DNA from 4 places in the Geodermatophilus sp. SYSU D00779 genome. Region 1 is predicted to be linked to each of the others. Evidence: riboswitches for the same ligand, from Rfam matches in the RefSeq annotation. Region 1 holds a riboswitch; each other region holds the start of a gene.

Region 1 (5,098 bases):
GGACGCCGCTGCCGGTCTCACCCGGGTTGGTCGACATCTCGCCGTCCCGCGCCGCCCGCGGCTCCTCCTGCTGGGACGGCGGCCCGACCAGGTCCTGCTCCGGCCGCTCGCCGGGGAGGACGTCGTCGTCGGGTCGCTCGTTGGCGCCGCCGTAGGGACGGCCGGTCATGTTGCCCTCGGTCATCGCAGGCCTCCTCGTGCCGGGCCCGGTGGGTACCCGGGCCCGGCACGGGTCACGCGGGCGTGAGGACGCGGACCGGTTCCCCGCGGAGGAAGGCGGCGACGTCCTCGACGGCGTCGCCGTAGAAGACCCGGTAGGTGTCGCGGGTGACGTAGCCCAGGTGCGGGGTGAGCACGGTGCGCGGCGCGGTGCGCAGGGCGGCGTCGGCGGGCAGCGGCTCGCGGTCGTAGACGTCGAGGCCGGCCCCCGCGAGGCGCCCCTCGGACAGCGCCTCGAGCAGCGCGGCCTCGTCGACGATCGGGCCGCGGGAGGTGTTGACCAGGATCGCGCTGCGCTTCATCCGGGCGAGCTCGCGGCGGCCGACCAGACCGCGGGTGCGCTCGGAGAGCACCAGGTGCACGGTGACGACGTCGGCGGTGGCGAACAGCTCGTCGCGGTCGACGCGGCGCGCGCCGGCCTCGGCGGCGCGCTCGTCGGTCAGGTTCTGGCTCCAGGCGACGACGTCCATGCCGAACGCCTGGCCGATGCGGGCGACGCGGGTGCCGAGCCGGCCGAGGCCGACGACGCCGAGCCGGGCGCCGGCGAGGTCGGTCCCGACGGTGCGCTGCCAGCCGCCGGCCCGGACCCCGGCGTCCTCCTCGGGGACGTGCCGGGCCACCGCCAGGACCAGCGCCCAGGTCAGCTCGACCGGACCGGTGGGGTGGGCACCGGTGCCGCAGACGGTCACGCCGCGCTCGGCGGCCGCGGCCACGTCGATGGCGGCGTTGCGGGCGCCGGTGGTCACCAGCAGCCGCAGCCGCGGCAGCCGCTCGAGGAGGCTGCGCGGGAACGGGGTGCGCTCGCGCATGGCGACGACGACGTCGAACCCGGCGAGCCGGTCGACGACGGCGTCCTCGTCGTCGAGGTGGTCGGCGAAGGCGACGACTTCGGCCTCCTCGGGCAGACGTGACCAGTCGGCGAACTCACCGGACACGGACTGGAAGTCGTCGAGGACGGCGATCCGCAGCACGGTCCCCGAGCATGACGGCGACCCCCGCCCGGTGCGAGCGGGGGTCGCCGTGCGCTCAGCGTCCGGTGCTCAGCGCACCGGACCGCGGCCGTAGCCCCGGCCGCCGCCCTGCTTCTTGTTCTGCTCGCCCATCTTGGCGATGAACTCCTTGATCTTGGCCTGGTTCTGCGGCTTGCGGGCCTCCTGGATGACCTTCGCCGCGATCCCCGAGGCCAGGACCTTCCTCAACATGCCGGCCATGGTGCTCCTCCTTGGGTCTGTCACCTCTGGTCGTGCCCGGGGAACCCCCGGACCAACCACGACACCGCCGGAGCTCTCGGCACCTGATCAGACACGGTGTGCATCGGCTCTCCGCCATCGAAGCAACTTTTTCATAACGCCCCGACCAGGGCTTTTCCCACGCGTACCCGCGGTTCGCCGACGGCGATCGTCGTGGTCGGCTCGGCGTGTCGCGGTCCGCGTCAACCGCTGTACGGGACCGCGGCGCTCGCTTTGAACAGGGCCGAAGGGCCCACCTAGCCTCGGTCGCCGTCCGGAGGGCCCGCGTCGCTGACCTTGCGACACCCGACGGACGCCGCCGAACCGCGCACCGGTCGATGACCGCTGCGCAGGCCGGGGACCCACCGCAGCACTGGGGTGAAGCGCGACCTCGTCGCGCCGGGCGACTCCCCCGTCCGAACCCGTCAGCTAACCCGGTAGGCGGTCGTGGAGAACAGGAGAACCGTCGTCGATGACGACTGCCCGCACGTCCTTCGCTCGCCGCTCGTTCCGGGGTGTCGCCGTCGCCGCCATCGCCGGCGCCGGGATCGCCCTCGCCCCCGCCCCGGCCTCGGCCGCTGTGGGTGGCCCGACCGGTACGGCCCTCGCCGCCGCCCCGACCGTCGCCGCAGCCCCGGCCGCCGCGGCCAGCGGCGCCGCGCAGACCGCCGTCAACACCGCGCTCGCCCAGGTGGGTGACCGGTACGTGTACGGCGCCACCGGCCCCAACTCCTTCGACTGCTCGGGGCTGACCAGCTTCTCCTACAAGGCGGCCGGCATCTCCCTCCCGCGCACGTCCAAGGCGCAGTCGACGTTCGGCACCCCGGTGTCGAAGGCCAACCTGCAGCCGGGTGACCTGGTGTTCTTCTACAGCCCGGTCTCGCACGTGGCGATGTACATCGGCAACGGCCAGATCGTGCACGCGCTGAACTCCAGCAAGCCGGTCCAGGTCATGAAGCTCGACTCGATGCCGAGCTACTCGGGCGCCCGCCGGGTCGCCTGACCCGGTCGCACGGGATGCCCCGGTCGGCGACGCTGCCGGCCGGGGCACCCCCGCGTCCGGGCCCCCGTCGCTCCCCGCCCCGGCGAGATCGCCGATCCCGCCGCGGAGGTCAGCGGCAGGGGTGCGGCGGCTGGTCGGCCGGCTGCAACGAGAACACCGAGGCGGCGTCCTGCGGCCAGGTCCGCAGGAAGAGCAGGCCGTACCGCTCGTTGAGGAGGGCGTCGGGGCCGGTGGTGTCGGCCAGGTCCAGCAGCCGGCCGGCCTCGTGGTTGCGGTAGCGCCGGAGCTCCGCGCCGCAGGCCACGGTGAGCACGTCGCCGACGGCGCCCATGACGACGACCGGTGTCCACGCGTCGTCCGGACTGTTGTCGCAGAGCAGCACGCGGGTGGGGTGGACGCCGTGACCGGCGGCATGGCTGCTGCAGCGGGCCGTGCGGCTGCTCCTCGCGGTGGTCGGCCCGAGCTCCCGATCGGTCACGACGTGCTCCTGTCCTGCGGTGCCTCCGCCGGCGCTGCGCCGGCCGGGGACAGTGCAGCACCGGGAGGTCGCCGTGCGCGCGCCGCAGACGCAGTCGTCCCCCGGTCGCCTGGGTGACGGCGGAATCTGGTGACGCAGGGTCGCGAACGGCGAGCGTGCGCCGTCCCCGGCGGGTAGTCCGGCGACGTGGACGGGCGCACGCTGCTGCTGGGTGACTGGAATCCGTGGATCAGGGACGGCATCGACGTCCTCAGGCTGATCATCTTCGCCGGGGCCGCGGTCTACGCGGTCGACGGGCAGTGGGGGTCGGCGGCCCTGCTGGTCGCGCTGGGGAGCATCACGCTCGTCGCGCGACTGGTGAACCTGCCCCGGCTCTACGACCTGTCGCTGACCCTCGGCATGGCGCTGCAGGGGTTCGGCGAGACGCTCGGCCTCTACGACGAGTTCGTCCGCTTCGACGACCTGGTGCACTTCACGCTCCCGATGCTCACGGCCCCGGTCGTCTACATCGGCCTCGCCCGGCTGGACGTCGTCCCGGACCCCCGCGACGAGACGCACCTGCGGCACTACGTCGGCATCGGCGTGGTGACCGCGGCCCTGGGCATCGCCGTCGGGGCGCTGTGGGAGCTGTTCGAGTGGCGGTCGGACGCGTGGTTCGGGACCCAGCTCTCCGAGGACAACGACGACACCAACGGCGACCTCTTCCGCGACACGCTCGGATCGCTCGTCGGCGCTGCGTTGCTGGTCGTGTGGGCCCGCTTCGGGTGGGGGTCGGTGCGGCGCATCCCCGGCGTGAACACGCACGAGGAGGTCAGCGCCTGACGGCTGAGGCGCGCGGCGTGTGCACGATGCACGCGTGACCCCGCCCCTGCACCGCTCGCACCGCGCCGCCGGCGCGCTGGTCGGCTCGGCCGTCGGCGACGCGCTCGGCGCGCCATTCGAGTTCGGCCCGCCCGGTCGGTTCTCCGCCCGCTTCCCCACCCCCGCCCGCGGCGCGCACACCGAGATGTGCGGCGGCGGGGCGCTCCACCGGGAGCCCGGCGAGTTCACCGACGACACGCAGATGGCGCTGATGATCGCGACGTCCCTGGTCGAGCGCGGTGGGCTGGACGAGGCCGACCTGTTCGACCGGTTCCTTCGCTGGGCGGAGGCGGACCCGCCGGACATCGGCAGCCAGACCCGCGCCGTCCTCCGCTCCGGCCTGCCGTGGGACACCGCCGCGGCCGAGCACGTCCGGCGCACCGGGCGGGCCGCCGGCAACGGGTCGCTGATGCGCACCACGCCCGCCGCCGTCCGGTTCGCCCGCGAGGGCCGCGAGGCCACCACGGACGCCGCGCGGCGCATCTCGGCGCTGACCCACGGCGACCCCGCGGCCGGCGAGGGGTGCGCGGTGCTCCACGAGCTGGTGCGGGTGGCGCTCGACGGCGGCGACCCGCTTGCCGCCGTCCCCTCGGCGCTCGAGGCGGTGGCCGCCGAGCACCGCGAGCGGTACGCGCAGGTGCTCGCACCGGACTGGACACCGGAGCCCGGCATGCCCAACGGCGCGGTGTGGCCGACGCTCGGCCAGGCGGTGTGGGCGCTGCGGCGCGGGACGTCGTTCGCCGACGTGCTGCGGTTGGTGATCGACCTGGGCGGTGACACCGATACCGTCGCCGCGGTCGCCGGCGGGCTGGCCGGGGCGGTGTACGGGATGGGCGGCATCCCGATGCGCTGGGCGTCCGTCGTCCACGGGCGCGTCCCCGGGCACGGCGCGCGGGTGTGGCGGCTGGCCGAGCTGCAGCAGCTGGCGGCCGCGCTCGACGGCGGCGCGCAGCAGAGCTACGACCCCGGGGTGATCCCGCGGATCGGTCCGCAGGAGGTGCTGCCGGGCATCTGGGCGGGCAACCTCGACGGCGCCCGCTACAGCGCGCAGGACTTCGCCGTCATCTCGCTGTGCCGGCTCGGCGAGCCGTTCAGCCACGCGCTGCACCGGATGGCCTACATCGCCGACAGCGACCACAACGCCGACCTCGACGTCATGCTGGCCGATGTCCTCGACGACATGGCCGCGCTGCGCGCCGAGGGCCACCGGCTGCTCGTGCACTGCCACGGCGGCGCCTCGCGGACCGGGCTGGTGCTGCGTGCCTGGCTGGTCCGCGAGGAGGGGATGTCGCCCGAGGCGGCGACGGC
Region 2 (5,098 bases), on a different contig from region 1:
TGCTGAACGTCGGGGCCGCCTTCTGGGGTCTGCTCGCGGGGTTGGCCGTCTCCGGGCTGCTGGAGCGCCCGGACTTCTCCCCGGCCCCGAGCTGAGCGCCGGTCCCGGGGATCGGCGACCGCCGCTGGTGCCGACCCTCCCGGGCCCATCCGTGGCGGACCGGCCCGGGCCGCGCGCACGGTCGGGGATCAGCCGCCCGGGGCGGGCCGCTCCCGCCCAGCTCGGGGCGGCGTCCACGGTGGCGCGGTGGTCGCCTGCTCGAGGTACCGGAGGGCATCGCCCACCGTCGTGAACCGCGCCCAGTCGTCGTCGGGGACGAGCACGCCGAACCGGTCCTCGGCCGCGACGAGGACCTCGGCCATCGCCAGGGAGTCGAGGCCGAGGTCCTCGGTGAAGGACTTCTCCGGGGCGATGTCGGCGGGGTCGGTGCCGGCGACCGTCCGCAGGACCTCCGCCGGCCCCTCCTCCAGCTCGTCTCGCGTCATCAGGGTGCTGCCTCCGGTCGGTGGCGGGGCGTCCCGTGGCTCAGCGGGGTGCGGGAGCGGACGCCCGGAGCGCCTGCTGCACGTCGTACTCGTGGATCCAGCCGAAGTCCTCCGGGAACCTCGCCACCTTCGCGTCCCGCATCCGGGCGACCGGTCCGTCGGGCAGGTGGAGCAGGGAGTTGGTGACCCAGGAGCTGCGCTGGATCGCGCGTGTGCGGGCCCGGCGGAGCGTCTGGTACCGGGAGAACACCGGCTCCAGATCGTCGCCGGGCCGGGCGCCGGCGACCAGCGCGGCCAGGGCGAAGGCGTCCTCGATCGAGGTGTTCGCACCCTGTCCCTGGTGCGGCAGCATGCCGTGTGCGGCGTCGCCGAGGACGACGACCCGGCCCCGGTACCAGCGCAGCAGGGGGCGCACCGTGAACAGCCCCCACCGGATCGGGCTCTCGGCCGCTCTGATCATCTCGGTGACGGCGCGGTGCCAGCCCCGGAAGGACGCGACCGGGACGTCCTCGTGCACCTCGGCCACCGTGCCGTCGTGCAGCCAGGTCGGCGGGCCCTCCACCACCGCGAAGAAGTTGACCAGCTCGCCGGCACCGCCGATCGCGTAGTGCAGCAGGTGCGCGTCGGGGCCCATCCAGAACTGGATCGCGTGCGGATCGGGCAGGGAGGGCAGGTTCTCGGTGGGCACGATGCCGCGGAAGGCGCTGGTACCGGAGTAGACGGCGTCGTCCGCACCGGTGACCCACCGGCGGACGGTGGACCGCACGCCGTCGGCGCCGACGACCACGTCGGCGCGTGCCACCCGACCGTTGGCGAACTCGAGCACGACCGAGTCGCGCTCCGGGACGAGATCGGTCAGCCGGCAGCCCAGGTGCAGGTGCTCGGCGCCGAACGCGCCGCTGAGGGTCCTCTGCAGGTCGGCGCGGTGGATGCCGAAGTACGGCGCACCGAACCGGTCCACGTAGGTACCGCCCTCGGCCACCGGGTGGGCGGCGATGCGGCTGCCGTCCTGCCAGTGGCGGTAGACCAGCTCCGTGGGGATCGTCGAGGCCGCGGCCAGTTCGTCGAGCAGGCCCAGCCGGGCGTACTCCCGGGTGGCGTTGGCCGACAGCGCGATCGCCGCACCGATCTCGGTCAGTTGCGCGGCCTGCTCGAACACCTCGGCCCGCACACCCCGCTCACGCAACGCCAGGGCCAGGGACAGTCCCCCGATGCCGGCGCCGACGATCGCCACCCGGAGGTCGGGATCCCTCATGCGGCTCGACGCTAGCCAGTGGGCGCGGTCCCGCACAGGTGCGCCGGCCGGGTGGGACGAGGGCCGAGCCGGGCCGGGCTCGACCGGCGTGCGCTGTCATCGGTCACGCCGCCCGAGGTGTGCACCCAGCCGGTCCCGGACCGTGAGCGCACGGCCCGGGAGGGGTGACGGCACTGCGGCCGCCGGCCGTCTCTCCGCGCTCCGTTTGCTGTGACCCACGTCACAACCTACGGTCAGGCCGCCCGCATCCGCGGGACGGTCCGGTAGCACGCCGAGTCCTGCCGCTGGCCGGGCCGACCTCGACTCACCTCAGGCAGGAACGGGAGATCGCAGGACCTCCGGGCCGCCTCAGCGGTCCTCGGGGTGAAGCCGTGCTCCCCACGGCCGGGCAGTCCTCCCGCCCGAACCCGACAGCTCATCCCGCAGGCGCGCTCGGAGGATCTCATGCACCAGCACATCCTCGGCATGCGTCGTCCCGTCCGGGCGGTGCTGCCCCTCCGCCTGGCCGTCGTGGCGGTCCTGGCGCTCGCCGTCCTCGCGGTACCGGCCCCGGCGAGGGCGGACTCCGACGCCTCGACCAGTGCAGCAGTGGACCTGTGCGCGACCGTCGCCTCGCGTGCCGGTTTCACCGGCGACCGGCTCGTCACCGCGGTCGCGGTGGGCATGGGGGAGTCGTCCTGCCGTGCGGACGCGCAGAACGCGAACGGCCCGACGAAGGGCTGTCCGAACGGCTCGGTGGACCGTGGTCTCTGGCAGATCAACAGCTGCTGGCACCCCTCGGTCTCCAAGAGCTGCGCCTACGACGCCCAGTGCAACGCCAACGCCGCCCATCGGATCTCCGCCAAGGGCACCAACTTCAAGCCGTGGGTGGCCTACACCAACGGCTCGTACCGGAAGCACCTGGAGGCGGCCCGGGCCGCGGTCGGCCGACTCAGCCGGACCTAGGTCCCCGGGTGAGGCACCTCACCGTGCCCGGACCCGGGACCCGTCGGCAGGGCACGCCGGCGGGATCGGCGTGCCCTGCCACGGCGGACCCACCCGACCGATCCCGCCGGCCCGGTGGGCCGAGCCGGACCCCCGCGCCGTCTCCCGGAGCCGGGTCGCAGGCCCTCCTCCGCCCCAGCCGGCGCAGGGCCACCAGGGCTCAGGGGCGGGGGAGCGGCGGCAGGGTGGGCCGGGACCACGGACCGGCACGCGCGCTGACGAGGCCGGGTCCGAGCCGCTGGACCGGCCTCGTCACCGGCGCACTCCTGCTGGTGCTGCTCGCTGCGCCGGCTCGGGCGGCGTCGGCGCCGCAGCAGTGTGCAGCCGGCTCCGTCCGGCTCACCTTCGACGACGGGCCCTCCGCGACCGCCACAGCCGACATCCTGGACACGCTGGCGGACCGGGGCGTGGAGGCGACGTTCTTCGTCACCGGCGAGATGGCCGCTGCCCGACCCGACCTCGTCCGTCGCGCCAGCCAGGAGGGCCACCGGATCGGCAACCACTCGTGGAACCACCCGAGGCTCACCACGCTGGACCAGGCGCAGGTGGAGTCGCAACTGCGACGCACCAACGAGGTCATCGAGCGGGCCACGGGGCGCTCCCCCGGGGAGTGGCGCCCGCCGTACGGGGACACCAACGGCGTCGTGGAGGCGGCCGCCCGGCAGGTCGGCCTGGACGCGATGGTGTTGTGGACCGTCGACCCCCGTGACTGGGCGGACCCGCCGGCGACGACGATCCGGGACCGGGTGCTGCGGGACGTGCGGCCGGGGAGCGTCGTGCTGTTGCACGACGCCACGGGGCACAACACCCCCGCAGCCCTGCCCATGATCCTGGACGGGCTGGCCGAGAGGGGGTACTGCACGCAGTGAGGCCCCCCACCAGGCCGCGGAGCGCCGGAGCGGTCAGCGCCTTCGCTGCGCGCTCGCCGGCACGAGCCCCTCGCTGTAGCGGGTGGCGACTGCTCAGGAGCGACACACCGACGGCGCGGCGATGGCCGCACGGCGCGGGGTCGGCTGCAGCGACCGGAGCGATGCCGGCCGGATCCCACGGAGCCAGGTCGGCGACGAGTCGGGCGACGGTGGGGGACGACCGAGACGGTCGGTGGAGGTCCCCTGGCCGCGGGGCCGGCGACGCCACTGGCGTCGGCGGCGCTGACCGGCGTCATGACGACGGCGATCCGCGAGGTGCACCTGCCCAACGGTCCGTGGGCCGCCAACGGCCGCTGGGAGCACAACGCCGTCCTGATCGCGGCCGTGACGTCGCTGGCCGGGACCGGGCCCGGGGACCTGTCCCTCGACCGCCTCCTGGGGACCGAGCGCAGCGGGCCCCTGTGGGCGTTGGCCGCGCTGGGCACCGGCGTCGGGACGGCGTTCCTGACGATGGCGCTCGGCCGTCGGGGCCGGCCGACAGCTGCTGCCGGCCCTCGGTCGACGGCGGTCGAGGCGCCGCACGGCGACACCGCCGGGGACCCGACCACGGCGGGGGCCTGACCGGAGCGGGCACTCGCAACCGCTGCCGCGCCCGCGGCTGAGGCGGGTGCCTCCCCGGAGCGCGGTCCGCTCGCGCCGGCCCGGGGTCGTCTCAGCCGAGGCGGGCGGCGAGGGTCTGCGCGGCGTCGCCGGCGCACCGGCGGAAGAGGTCGTCGTCGCCGGTGCACAGCCAGTTCACCGACGCCCCGAACAGCAGCCCCAGGACCGACTCCGCCAGCACCTCGACGTCGCCGGACCAGGTGCCGCCGGATGCCTCGGCCACGCGGTGCAGCAGCTCGAGGACGTCGCCGCGGTACTGCTCGGTGGACTCCCGCGCCGCGGCCCGCAGGTCGTCGTCCCGGCCGCCCATCATGGTCAGCTCCTGGAGCACGATCTCGGCGCCGGGGTCGGCGATGACGCTGTCGGCGTAGCCGACCAGGGCCCGGGTCAGGACCTCCGCGGGCGGGCCACCCGCGTCCACCGCCCGCCGCAGCAGCGCGGTCGACCGGTCGCGGTCGGCCCGGAAGACCGCGCGCACCAGCTCGGTCTTGGAGCCGAAGGCGTAGTGCACCGCCCCCAGCGGGACGCCGGCCTCCTTCGCGACCGCCCGGGTGGTGAGCGACCACGCCCCCTCGCGCTGCATCACCCGCATGGCGGCCGCCACCAGCTGGGCCCGGCGCTGCTCGACGGGCAGGTGCGCGCGTCTGGCCTCCGTCACCCGCCCACGGTCTCAGGTGCCGGCCGGTCGTCGGCCACGGGAGCCGTGCCGGTCACCGGGCGGTCGCGCAGCAGGACGACGGCCTGCGCCGCCACGTACGCCGCCAGCACGGCGGCGACCAGCAGGACGACGTGCATGCCCGTCACGAACGCCTGTCCGGCCTCGGCCAGGAAGGCCGCGGCGGCGT
Region 3 (5,098 bases), on a different contig from region 1:
CCAGCCGGTCGCGCGTGTAGTCGCTGATGTAGGTCAGCACGTCGAGCCCGGCGGCGATCCGCCGCATCAGCTGCCGCGCGCCGGGCAGCGCCACCCAGCCGGTCTCGTGGCCGTGCGTGGCGCCGACCAGGTGGTGCACCCCGGCGTCCCGCAGCGCCGGGGCGAGCACCCCCAGCGGGGCCGCCGCGCCGAAGAAGGCGGTGTCGCAGCCGTGCCTGCGGGCCAGCCCGGCCGCCGCGCGGGCCACTCCGGGTGTGGGCAGCAGCACGCCGGTCGGGTGGCGGACCACCTCGTAGGGCAGCGCGGCGTCGTGGGCCTGCCAGCCGGGCGACCGGGAGGCGAGCACGACCAGTGACCCCGGCGGGCGGCGGGCCAGCAGTGCGGCGACGAAGGTCTGGATGCCACCCTGGCGCGGCGGGAAGTCGTTGGTGACGACCAGCGTCCTCACCCGGCGTCCTCCAGCCGCTGCCAGTCCTCGGCGAAGGCGATCCGCTGCGCGCCGGTCGGGTGCGAGCCGAAGAACCACTGCCAGGCCGCGGGCGGGTCCGGGTCGCTGAGGTTGGTGGCGGCCAGCTCGCGCTGCATCGCGGTGAACGCCCCGGCGTCCCCGGTGAGGTCGAGCGCGCGCAGGTCGGCGCGCGCCTCCACCTGCCGCGACACCAGGTTCTGCACCGGCGTGCTCAGCAGCCCGCCCACCGACAGCAGGAGCAGCACCAGGGGGACGACGGCCGGGTCCGCCGGCGACCGCGCGCCCGCGCGGCGCAGCAACGGCGTCCAGGACAGCAGCCAGCCCGACAGCGCCACCGCGGCCGCTGCCCCCAGCGCCCCGACCAGGGTGCCGGTGAGCACGTCGCCGTGGACGACGTGGCCGAGCTCGTGCGCCACGATCGACTCGACCTCCTCGTCGGACAGGTGCTCGAGCGTCGTGTCGTAGAGGACGATGCGGCGGGTCGACCCGAAACCGGAGACGTAGGCGTTGAGCGCCGTGGTCCGCCGGGAGGCGTCGGAGACGAGCACGTCCTGCACCGGGGTGCCGTTCTCCTCCGCCAGGTCGAGCAGCTCGGTGCGCAGCTCACCGGGGGGCAGCGGCTCGAAGCGGTTGAACGCCGGCTCGATGACCAGCGGGTAGAGGAACGACCCGACGACGACGAAGCCGGCCGCCACCGCCGCGGCCCACGCCCACCAGGTGCGCGGCGCCCGCCGGACCAGCCAGAGGAAGGACGCCAGCGCGAGGGCGGTGAGGACGGCGCTGATGGCGGTCGAGACCGCGAGGTCGCGCAGCCACAGCCCCCAGCTGCGGATCGAGATGCCGTACCGGTGCCGGACCACCTCGGCGTACGCCGACACCGGGAGCGTGGCCAGCTGGCCGAGGACCACCACGGCCGCCGTGCCCAGCAGCACCTGGGCGACCCGCCCTCCGCCGACCGGTCGCGCCGCGGCCCGCACCACCCGCGCCCCCAGCGGGGTCAGCCCCAGGACGGCGGAGACGGCCAGGCCGAGCAGCAACGAGGTCAGCGAGGCCGGCCGCAGCGCCCCGGCGAAGGCCTCGGTCCGGGTCAGGAGGTCCGGGGGCAGGACCGCCGCCGGGTCGACGGGCGTACGCCCACCCGGCGGCTCGGGCAGCAGCGTCCACGGCGGGACCGTCACGAGGACGACGACGAGCGCGGCGCCGAGCACGCCCGCGACCAGGAGCGCGGCCCGGCGGGAGCTCCCCCCGCCCGCCTCGCTCACCCGGCCGATCCTAGGTCGGGCCGAGCGGCGGCCGGGACGGCACCCGGCCGGGGGTGGACCGGTCGTGGGCGTCCGACCGGCCCCGTCCCGGGTCCCGCCCCGAGCCCTGGCGGCCTCCTTGCAGGGTCCCGCCGCGAGCCTGCGAGTGGCGGGGGGCAAGGGGGTCCTTCCAGGGGAGGACGGGGGCCTTCAGACGATGCGGCGCATCGCGCTGATGCCGCCCATCGAGTCGACGCTCACGACCTTCACCGGCTGGCCCGACGTCGAGGCGTGCACCATCTGGCCGTTGCCGATGTACATCGCCACGTGGCTGACGGGGCTGTGGTAGAAGATCAGGTCGCCGGGCTGCAGCTCGGACCGGGACACCGCGGAGCCCATCGTCGCCTGCATCCGCGAGGAGTGCGGCAGGCTGGTGCCGGCCGCGGCGTACGCGTACTGGGTCAACCCCGAGCAGTCGAAGGCGTCCGGTCCGCCGGCGCCCCACACGTACGGGTCCCCGACCTGCGCCAGGGCGGTGTCGACGGCGGCCTGCGCGGCGCCGGTGGCCGCGGCGGCCGGCGCGGCGGGGACCGGCCGGCCGGCGTGCGCGGCCACCACCTCCTGCTGCTGCGGTGCCGACAGCGCGTCGTACTGCGCCTGGTAGTCGGCGATGTCCGCCTCGAGCCGGGCCTGGCGGGCGGTGACCTCGTCGAGCGTGCGCCGGGCGGCGGTCTGCGCGGCGTCGGCGTCGGCGTGGGCCCGCTCGGCCTCAGCGGCGGACGCGGCGACCTCGCCCAGTACGTCGTCGGTGTGGCCGGCGATGGCGTCGAGGGTGGCCAGCTGCGAGACGAACTCCTCGGCCGACCGGCTGGTCATCAGCAGGTCCAGCTCGGGCATGCCGTCGCCGGAGGTGAAGGCGGTGCGGGCGACCTGGCGGATCCGACCGTCGAGCGCGTCGAGCTGCGACTGGGCCTCGGCGACCGCCTGGTCGGCGCTCCGGACGGCGGCCTGCTGCTGCGCCAGCGTCTCGCGGGCCTCGTTGACCTGCTCGGTGACGACCTCGAGCTCGTGCGCGGCCTGGGCGACCAGCTGGGCGGCCCGCGCGGCGCTCGTGGGGTCCTCCGGATCCGCGACGGCGGTGCCCGGCAGCAGCGTCAGGGCGAGGGTGGCGGTGGCTCCCAGGACCAGTCCGCGGGCGATGCCGCGCGACGGGGTGGGGCGGCGGAACGCGACCGCGAGGTCGGGATGGCACTGATCGACGGCATGCCCCAGTGCAGGGCGGGGGGTCGCCACGGGCGGCGGCTCTCCGTTCTTCCTCAGCGACCGCCTACCGAGTTAGCTGACGGGTTCGGGCTGGGAAGAAGGCGCCCTATCTCCGCGCCCCGGCGGACCGGCGCGCGGGAGAACTCACCCCAGTGCTGCGGTGGGTCCCCGGTTCCCCCTCGGCGCCGGTGCGGCGCGTCGGGCGATTCGGCGGTGAGCGGCCGAGGTCACCCTCGTGCAGGTGACGACCACCCGGCCGGACCGGCTCACCGTACGGGGGTGTCGAAGAAGTGACGAACGGGGGTGCCGGGGACTGTGGGGTCGGTGTTCCTCCTGGTCGGCGACACGCCGTCCGTCGCGCCCGGCTCACGCGGACGCCGGAGCACCCCGCTCACCCGGTGCGCCGCTGCGACCCCTGACCGCCGCCCCGCCGCTGCGGCGCGGCCCGTCGTGCCGGGACCGGGCGGGCCGAGTGCTGGTGGCGCAGCGGCGGCACCAGACCGGCGTCGGCCAGCACCTGGACGGCGCGCCGCTCGACCTCGTCGAACTCCACGACCACCCCCGGCGGCAGCACGACGACGTCCTCGGCGGACAGCCGGTCCTCCCGCCGCCCGGTCATCGGCACGACCGTCGGGTCGGCGCCCTGCCAGCCCGGTGGCGCCCCCAGCAGCACGGTGACGACGCAGTCGCCGCAGCCGGTACCGCGGGCGGTGCAGGTGTCGCAGTCGATGTACACGGTGCACTCCTCTGCTCGCCGACCCTCGTCACGGGAGCCGTCCGTGGCCCCGGTCGATCCGGGCAGGACGCTAGGAGCGGACACCGACAGTTCCGTGCGACCGCGCCCCGACAGACGGGCCGCCAGGCGTTGCACCACCCGATCGTGTCGGATCGTCCCCCGGGAGACGCAGGACCCTGGGCAGCCGAGGCTCCGCGACCTAGGGTCCGTCCCGCTGCGCGGAGCTCGGTCGCGAGGGGGGACACCGATGACAGCGTCTCGGCCCGGAACGGCCGCCCGGCGGGTGGCCGGGTGCTGCACGTGACCGGCTTCGGCCCCTACGTCCTGCACGACCTGCTCGGCCGCGGCGGCATGGGCGAGGTGTACCGCGCCTACGACCGCGAGCAGGCCCGCTGGGTCGCGCTCAAGCTGCTGCCGGCCGGCGTGGCCGCCGACGAGGGGTACGTCGAACGCTTCAAGCGGGAGTCCTACGCCGCCGCGCAGCTCAACGACCCGCACGTCATCCCGATCCACCGCTACGGCGAGATCGAGGGCCGGCTCTACATCGACATGCGCCTGGTCGACGGCACCGACCTCGCCGGGGTGATCGCCCAGGAGGGGCCGCTGCACCCGGCACGGGTGGTGCGGATCGTCGAGCAGGCCGCCCGGGCCCTCGACGCCGCGCACGCCCGGGCGCTGGTCCACCGCGATGTCAAGCCGTCCAACCTCCTGGTCGCGGCGCAGGACTTCGTCTACCTCGTGGACTTCGGGATCGCCCAGGTCGGCGGCACGGGGGCGGCCCCGCCGCTGACCGCGGACGGGTCGACGGTCGGCACCTTCGACTACATGGCCCCCGAACGGCTGTGGGGCGGGGAGGTGGACGGCCGCGCCGACGTCTACTCCCTCGCCTGTGTCCTCTACGAGGCGCTGACCGGGCAGCGCCCGTTCCCCGTCGACGGCGTGCCCGCTCTCATGCACGCCCACACGAGCTCGCCGCCGCCACGGGTCACCGCCCTGCGCCCGGACCTCTCCCCCGGCTGGGACGTCGTGGTCGCCCGCGGGATGGCCAAGGACCCCGACGAGCGGTACCCGACCTGCGGCGCGCTGGTCGGGGACGCGATCGGCGTCCTGCAGGGCGTCGTCCCGGGACACGTACCGGCCACGGTCGTCCCCTCCGCTCCCCCGACCCACGTCCCCGGGCCCGCCGTCGCGCCGCCGACCCACGTGCCGCCCGCCGCCTCCGCGTCCGGCTGGCCGCCGGTCACCACGCAGCCGCCTCCGCGGCGCTCGCGCGGGGTGGCCGGGTGGCTGGTCGCGGCCGTGGCCCTCGTCGTGGTGGCCGTCCTCACCGGGGTGCTGCTCGGGCAGAGCGCGTCCGGCGACGACGCCCCCACCGGGGGCGACGACGCG
Region 4 (5,098 bases), on a different contig from region 1:
GGGATCGCGCGCAGGTAGGCGAACAGCGGCCGCATCGCGTGCTCGATCACCAGCGAGTGCCGGGCGGTGCCGGCGGTGGCGCCCAGCAGCACCGGCGTCCCGGTGAGGGAGTCCTTGTCCAGGACGTCGAAGAACGTCTTGAACAGCCCGCTGTAGGAGGCCGAGAACACCGGCGTCACCGCGATCAGCCCGTCGGCGCCGGTGACCGTGTCGATCGCCGCGCGCAGCGACTCGTTGGCGAACCCGGTGACCAGGTCGTCGGCCAGGTCGCGCGCGTGGGTACGGAGCTCGACGACCTCCACCGTCGCGTCGTCCCCCCGCTGGCGCAGGGCGGCGACGGTCGCGGCGGTCAGCCGGTCGGCCAGCAGCCGGGTCGACGACGGCGTCGACAGCCCGGCGCTCACGACGGCCAGGGTGCGGGTGGTCATGCGGAGACCTCCTCGAGGGACGCCTGCCGGGCCGCCACGCGGGAGGCGTGGGTCGGCGCGTCCGGCACGTGCGCCGGCTTGAGCGCGGCGAACTCGCGGCGCAGCACCGGGACGACCTCCTCGCCCAGCATGTCCAGCTGCTCCAGCACCGTCTTCAGCGGCAGGCCGGCGTGGTCGATGAGGAACAGCTGCCGCTGGTAGTCACCGACGTACTCGCGGAAGCCGAGGGTCCGCTCGATGACCTGCTGCGGCGAGCCGACGGTCAGCGGCGTCTCGCGGGAGAAGTCCTCCAGCGAGGGGCCGTGGCCGTAGACCGGCGCGTCGTCGAAGTACGGCCGGAACTCAGCGAGCGCGTCCTGGCTGTTCCTCCGCATGAACACCTGCCCGCCCAGCCCGACGATCGCCTGGTCGGCGCTGCCGTGGCCGTGGTGCTCGAAGCGGCGGCGGTAGAACTCGACCATCCGGGCGGTGTGCTCCTTCGGCCAGAAGATGTGGTTGTGGAAGAAGCCGTCGCCGTAGTAGGCGGCCTGCTCGGCGATCTGCGGTGAGCGGATCGAGCCGTGCCACACGAACGGCGGGACGCCGTCCAGCGGCCGCGGGGTCGAGGTGAAGCCCTGCAGCGGCGTGCGGAACTGCCCCTGCCAGTCGACGACCTCCTCGTCCCACAACCGGCGCAGCAGCGCGTAGTTCTCCACCGCCAGCGGCAGGCCGTTGCGGATGTCCTGCCCGAACCAGGGGTAGACCGGGCCGGTGTTGCCGCGGCCCATCATCAGGTCGACCCGGCCGCCGGCCAGGTGCTGCAGCATCGCGTAGTCCTCGGCGATCTTCACCGGGTCGTTGGTGGTGATCAGCGTGGTCGCCGTCGACAGCTGCAGCGTGGTGGTCTGCGCGGCGATGTAGGCCAGCGTCGTCGTCGGCGAGGAGGAGAAGAACGGCGGGTTGTGGTGCTCGCCCAGGGCGAAGACGTCGAGCCCGACCTCCTCGGCCTTCTTCGCGATGGTGACGATCGCCTGGATCCGCTCAGCCTCGCTGGGCGTGCGGCCGTTGGTGGGATCGGTCGTGATGTCGCTGACCGAGAAGACGCCGAACTGCATGTCGGTCTCCGTTGGTTGAGAGTGCAACTACCGGCCCGTGCAACGTACCGCGGCCTGCGGTATTCCCCTCGTCCTGCCCCCTCGGAGGGAGGGCGGACGCCGGAGTGCGACGTCACTCACGTTTCCGATGTGGTTCCCGACATTGTCACGGGACGGTAACGCCGCCTACGGTGGCTGACGTCCGGTCGGTCGTCTCGTCCCCGCTCGGGGAGCCTGACCGGACGCCGCCGAGTCGTGTCCGCCACCAGCGGGCGCGAGCCGGGGACCCACCGCAGTACTGGGGTGAATCCCGCCCGCGTGCACGCCGCGCGGGCCGGTAGGGCTGCTTCCCGCCCGAACCCGTCAGCTAACTCGGTAGGCGGCTCACGGAAGAACGGAGCACCCGCATGCCCCGCCCACGGGCCCTCGCGGCACGCCGGCCCACCCGGCCACGCGCACTCCGCGCCTCTTCCCCGGCCTGCTGACCCGGTACCTGACCGCGCCCGCCGGCACCCCTCGTCCGCCGGCGTCCCCGTAGACCGCGCCGCACCGGGCTGTCCTCTGCCCTGAGGACCCTCCCGCGCGCCCTCTCGCCACGGAGCACCCCCACCTGATGGACACCAAGCAGTTCCCGGCCGTCCCGGCCCCCGACGCCCCCGTCAACCGGGGCGCCCGCCGTCGCCTGCGGCTGCCCACCCGCGGCCGCCGCCCGGCGATCCTGCTGGCCACCGCTGCCGCCGGTGCGATCGTCGTCAACACCGTCATCGGCGCGCAGCCGGCCGCCGAGGCCGAGGCCGAGACGGTGACGGCCTCGATGAGCGTCGCCGAGCAGCTCGGCATCACCGAGGAGTCGGCGCAGCAGCCGCTCGCCGCCCCGGCCGCCACCGAGCTGGCCCCGCTGCAGGACCTCGCCGCCTCCCGCAGCGAGCGTCAGGTCGCGGAGGCGCAGGCCGCGCAGGTCCAGGCCGCCGCCGAGCAGGCCGAGCTGGACCGCCAGGCCGCCGAGAAGGCCGCCGCCGAGCAGGCCGCTCGCGAGGCCGCGGAGCGCGCGGCCGCCGAGAAGGCCGCCGCCGAGGCCGCCGCCCGTGAGGCCGCGGAGCGCGACGCCGCCGCGAAGAAGGCTGCGGCTCCGGCGCCCGCCGCCAGCAGCTCGTCGTCCGCGGCGCGTGGCTCCTTCAAGGACTACGCGATGAGCAAGGTCGGCAGCGCCGAGCAGTTCAGCTGCCTGGAGAAGCTGTGGGGCAAGGAGAGCGGCTGGAACCCCAACGCGCAGAACCCCACCAGCACCGCCTACGGCATCCCGCAGTTCCTCAACTCGACCTGGGCCAGCACCGGCATCGCCAAGACGTCGGACGGCTACCGCCAGATCGACGCGGGCCTGATCTACATCGAGAGCCGCTACGGCAGCCCCTGCGGCGCCTGGGCGCACTCGCAGTCCACCGGCTGGTACTGAGCGAGGACCCCGTCCTCCCCACCCCTCGCAGGCTCGGGGCGGGACCCGAGACGGGGCCGCCTCCTGCCCCCCGGGCCGGAGGTCAGCAGCACCGAGGGCCGTCCCCGCACTGCGGGGGCGGCCCTCGGCCGTTCCCGGGCCGTGGTGGACTGCGAGGTGTGACCGTCCGCTCCGTCCCGTCCGCCTTCGTCCGCGCCCACACCCAGGTGCGGCGGCCCTCCTCGGTGCCGGAGGTCCGGCTGCACGTCGCCGACGACGTCGTCGCGCTGTGGGAGGCGATGGAGGCGGCGGACGGCGGGGCGGGGGAGACCCCGCCGTTCTGGGCCGCCGCCTGGCCCGGCGGGCAGGCCCTGGCCCGGTACGTGCTCGACACCCCGTCGGTGGTGGCCGGGCGGGCCGTCCTCGACCTCGGCTCCGGCAGCGGGCTGGTGGCGCTCGCCGCGCGCCTCGCCGGCGCCCGGTCGGTGCTGGCCAGCGACGTCGACCCGTTCAGCCGCACGGCGGTCGGCGTCAACGCCGGCCTCAACGGCGTCGGTGGGATCAGCGTCACCGGCGACGTCCTCGGCCGCGACCCGGTCGGCATCGACGTCGTCCTGGCCGGCGACGTCTGCTACGACCGGGAGATGACCGAGCGGGTGCTGCCCTTCCTCGACCGGGCCCGCGCTGGCGGCTGCGAGGTCTACGTCGGCGACCCCGGCCGGCCCTACCTGCCGCACGACCGGCTCGAAGGTGTGGCGGTCTACGAGATCGCGGAGACCGAGGGGCCCGGGCTGCGCCGCACGACGGTCTGGCGGCTGCCCTGAGCGGGACCGTGCACGTCGGGACGTCGGGCTGGAGCTACGACCACTGGGACGGCGTCCTCTACCCGCCGGGCACCCCGCCGCGGGACCGGCTGGCGCACTACGTCCGGCGCTTCGGCACCGTCGAGCTGAACGCCAGCTTCTACCGCTGGCCGCGCACGGCGACCTTCGCCTCCTGGCGCCGGCGGCTGCCCCCGGGCTTCCAGCTCTCGGTCAAGGCCCCGCGCGGGCTGACCCACGCCAAGCGGCTGTACGCCCCCGAGACGTGGGTCGGCCGGCTCACCGCGTGCTGGCACGAGCTGGGGGACAAGCGCGCCGTCCTGCTGGTGCAGCTGCCGCCCACCCAGGCCCGGGACGACGCCCGGCTCGACTTCTTCCTCGCCCTGCTGCCGGAGTGGGTGCGGGTCGCGGTGGAGTTCCGCCACCCCAGCTGGCACGACGAGGCGGTGTACGCCCTGCTCGAGCGGCACGGCGCGGCGTACTGCGTGATGAGCGGCGCCGGCCTGCCGTGCGTGCTGCGGGCGACCGCGCCGTTCGTCTACGTGCGCCTGCACGGCCCGGACGACGCCCACCTCTACGCCGGCTCCTACCCCGACGCCGACCTGCGCTGGTGGGCCGACCGGATCGGCGAGTGGGCGCGCGGCGGCCGCGACGTCTACGCCTACTTCAACAACGACGGGCACGGGCACGCGGTCCGCAACGCGGAGGCGCTGCGGGCCCTCGTCCAGACCTGAGTCCTGCCGAGGTGCCCGTCCGGCGCGCCGCTCGGGTCGCCGACCCGGACGGTCGGGGTCGCGTTGCTGACGGCGGTCCCCGGGGAGTGCTCCGCGGGTCAGGCCGGCGATGTGCCCGTGGGAGGGGGCGGCGTCCCGGGGGTGGCGCGGCCGGGCGCGGGTCGAGGCGGCGCGGGCGGTGGCAGGTCGGCGATCTCGCGCAGCGCGCCGCGGAGGTGCAGGAGCCCGTCGCGGCCGAGGAGTTCCTCGAGCTCGGCCTCGATCCCGGTGATCGTGTCGAACGCGGCCTGCAGGGCGTCCTGGCCGAGGTCGGTGAGGACGATGAGCTTGGCGCGCCGGTCGCTCGGGTCCGGGACGCGCTCCAGGTAGCCGTGGGCCGCCAGGTGGTCGACCAGCTCGCCCATCGCCTGCGGCGTCATCAGCGCCCGTTCGGCCAGCTGGGTGAGCCGGGTGCCGTCGCGGTCGATGTTCACGAACACCGCCGAGTGCGCCACGCGGATGGGGTGGCCGGCTGCGGCGACGCCCGCCGTGATGCGGGCCTCCAAGCGGGCGGCGGCTCGCTCCACGAGGTAGGTGGTGTTGGTCTCCGGCTCGCGCAGGCGACGTGGCA

What was found. Region 1 has a riboswitch for cyclic di-AMP ahead of ACI79G_RS20925 (C40 family peptidase). Riboswitches for the same ligand answer to the same signal wherever they lie in the genome.
Region 2: linked by a shared signal. The riboswitch ahead of ACI79G_RS10370 (hypothetical protein) and the one ahead of ACI79G_RS20925 (C40 family peptidase) in region 1 are both predicted to bind cyclic di-AMP.
Region 3: linked by a shared signal. The riboswitch ahead of ACI79G_RS02620 (NlpC/P60 family protein) and the one ahead of ACI79G_RS20925 (C40 family peptidase) in region 1 are both predicted to bind cyclic di-AMP.
Region 4: linked by a shared signal. The riboswitch ahead of ACI79G_RS08920 (aggregation-promoting factor C-terminal-like domain-containing protein) and the one ahead of ACI79G_RS20925 (C40 family peptidase) in region 1 are both predicted to bind cyclic di-AMP.

What each region holds. Positions count from the first base shown of each region.
Region 1 is NZ_JBJGZQ010000030.1:43,975-49,072, forward strand. It holds gene ACI79G_RS20910 (hypothetical protein) at 1-184, opposite strand, end outside; gene ACI79G_RS20915 (D-2-hydroxyacid dehydrogenase family protein) at 234-1,190, opposite strand; gene ACI79G_RS20920 (hypothetical protein) at 1,260-1,430, opposite strand; cyclic di-AMP (ydaO/yuaA leader) riboswitch at 1,782-1,908, shown strand; gene ACI79G_RS20925 (C40 family peptidase) at 1,921-2,451, shown strand; gene ACI79G_RS20930 (hypothetical protein) at 2,561-2,929, opposite strand; gene ACI79G_RS20935 (hypothetical protein) at 3,116-3,751, shown strand; gene ACI79G_RS20940 (ADP-ribosylglycohydrolase family protein) at 3,786-5,098, shown strand, end outside.
Region 2 is NZ_JBJGZQ010000010.1:153,780-158,877, forward strand. It holds gene ACI79G_RS10355 (benzoate/H(+) symporter BenE family transporter) at 1-95, shown strand, start outside; gene ACI79G_RS10360 (acyl carrier protein) at 189-485, opposite strand; gene ACI79G_RS10365 (FAD-dependent monooxygenase) at 526-1,740, opposite strand; cyclic di-AMP (ydaO/yuaA leader) riboswitch at 2,036-2,183, shown strand; gene ACI79G_RS10370 (hypothetical protein) at 2,185-2,685, shown strand; gene ACI79G_RS10375 (polysaccharide deacetylase family protein) at 2,997-3,593, shown strand; gene ACI79G_RS10380 (hypothetical protein) at 3,888-4,214, shown strand; gene ACI79G_RS10385 (TetR/AcrR family transcriptional regulator) at 4,306-4,911, opposite strand; gene ACI79G_RS10390 (MFS transporter) at 4,908-5,098, opposite strand, start outside.
Region 3 is NZ_JBJGZQ010000003.1:13,371-18,468, reverse strand. It holds gene ACI79G_RS02630 (glycosyltransferase family 4 protein) at 1-448, opposite strand, end outside; gene ACI79G_RS02625 (M48 family metallopeptidase) at 445-1,731, opposite strand; gene ACI79G_RS02620 (NlpC/P60 family protein) at 1,921-3,003, opposite strand; cyclic di-AMP (ydaO/yuaA leader) riboswitch at 3,020-3,168, opposite strand; gene ACI79G_RS02615 (hypothetical protein) at 3,365-3,709, opposite strand; gene ACI79G_RS02610 (protein kinase domain-containing protein) at 4,001-5,098, shown strand, end outside.
Region 4 is NZ_JBJGZQ010000009.1:5,861-10,958, reverse strand. It holds gene ACI79G_RS08930 (FMN reductase) at 1-428, opposite strand, end outside; gene ACI79G_RS08925 (LLM class flavin-dependent oxidoreductase) at 425-1,522, opposite strand; cyclic di-AMP (ydaO/yuaA leader) riboswitch at 1,738-1,898, shown strand; gene ACI79G_RS08920 (aggregation-promoting factor C-terminal-like domain-containing protein) at 2,115-2,954, shown strand; gene ACI79G_RS08915 (class I SAM-dependent methyltransferase) at 3,113-3,757, shown strand; gene ACI79G_RS08910 (DUF72 domain-containing protein) at 3,766-4,488, shown strand; gene ACI79G_RS08905 (MarR family winged helix-turn-helix transcriptional regulator) at 4,587-5,098, opposite strand, start outside.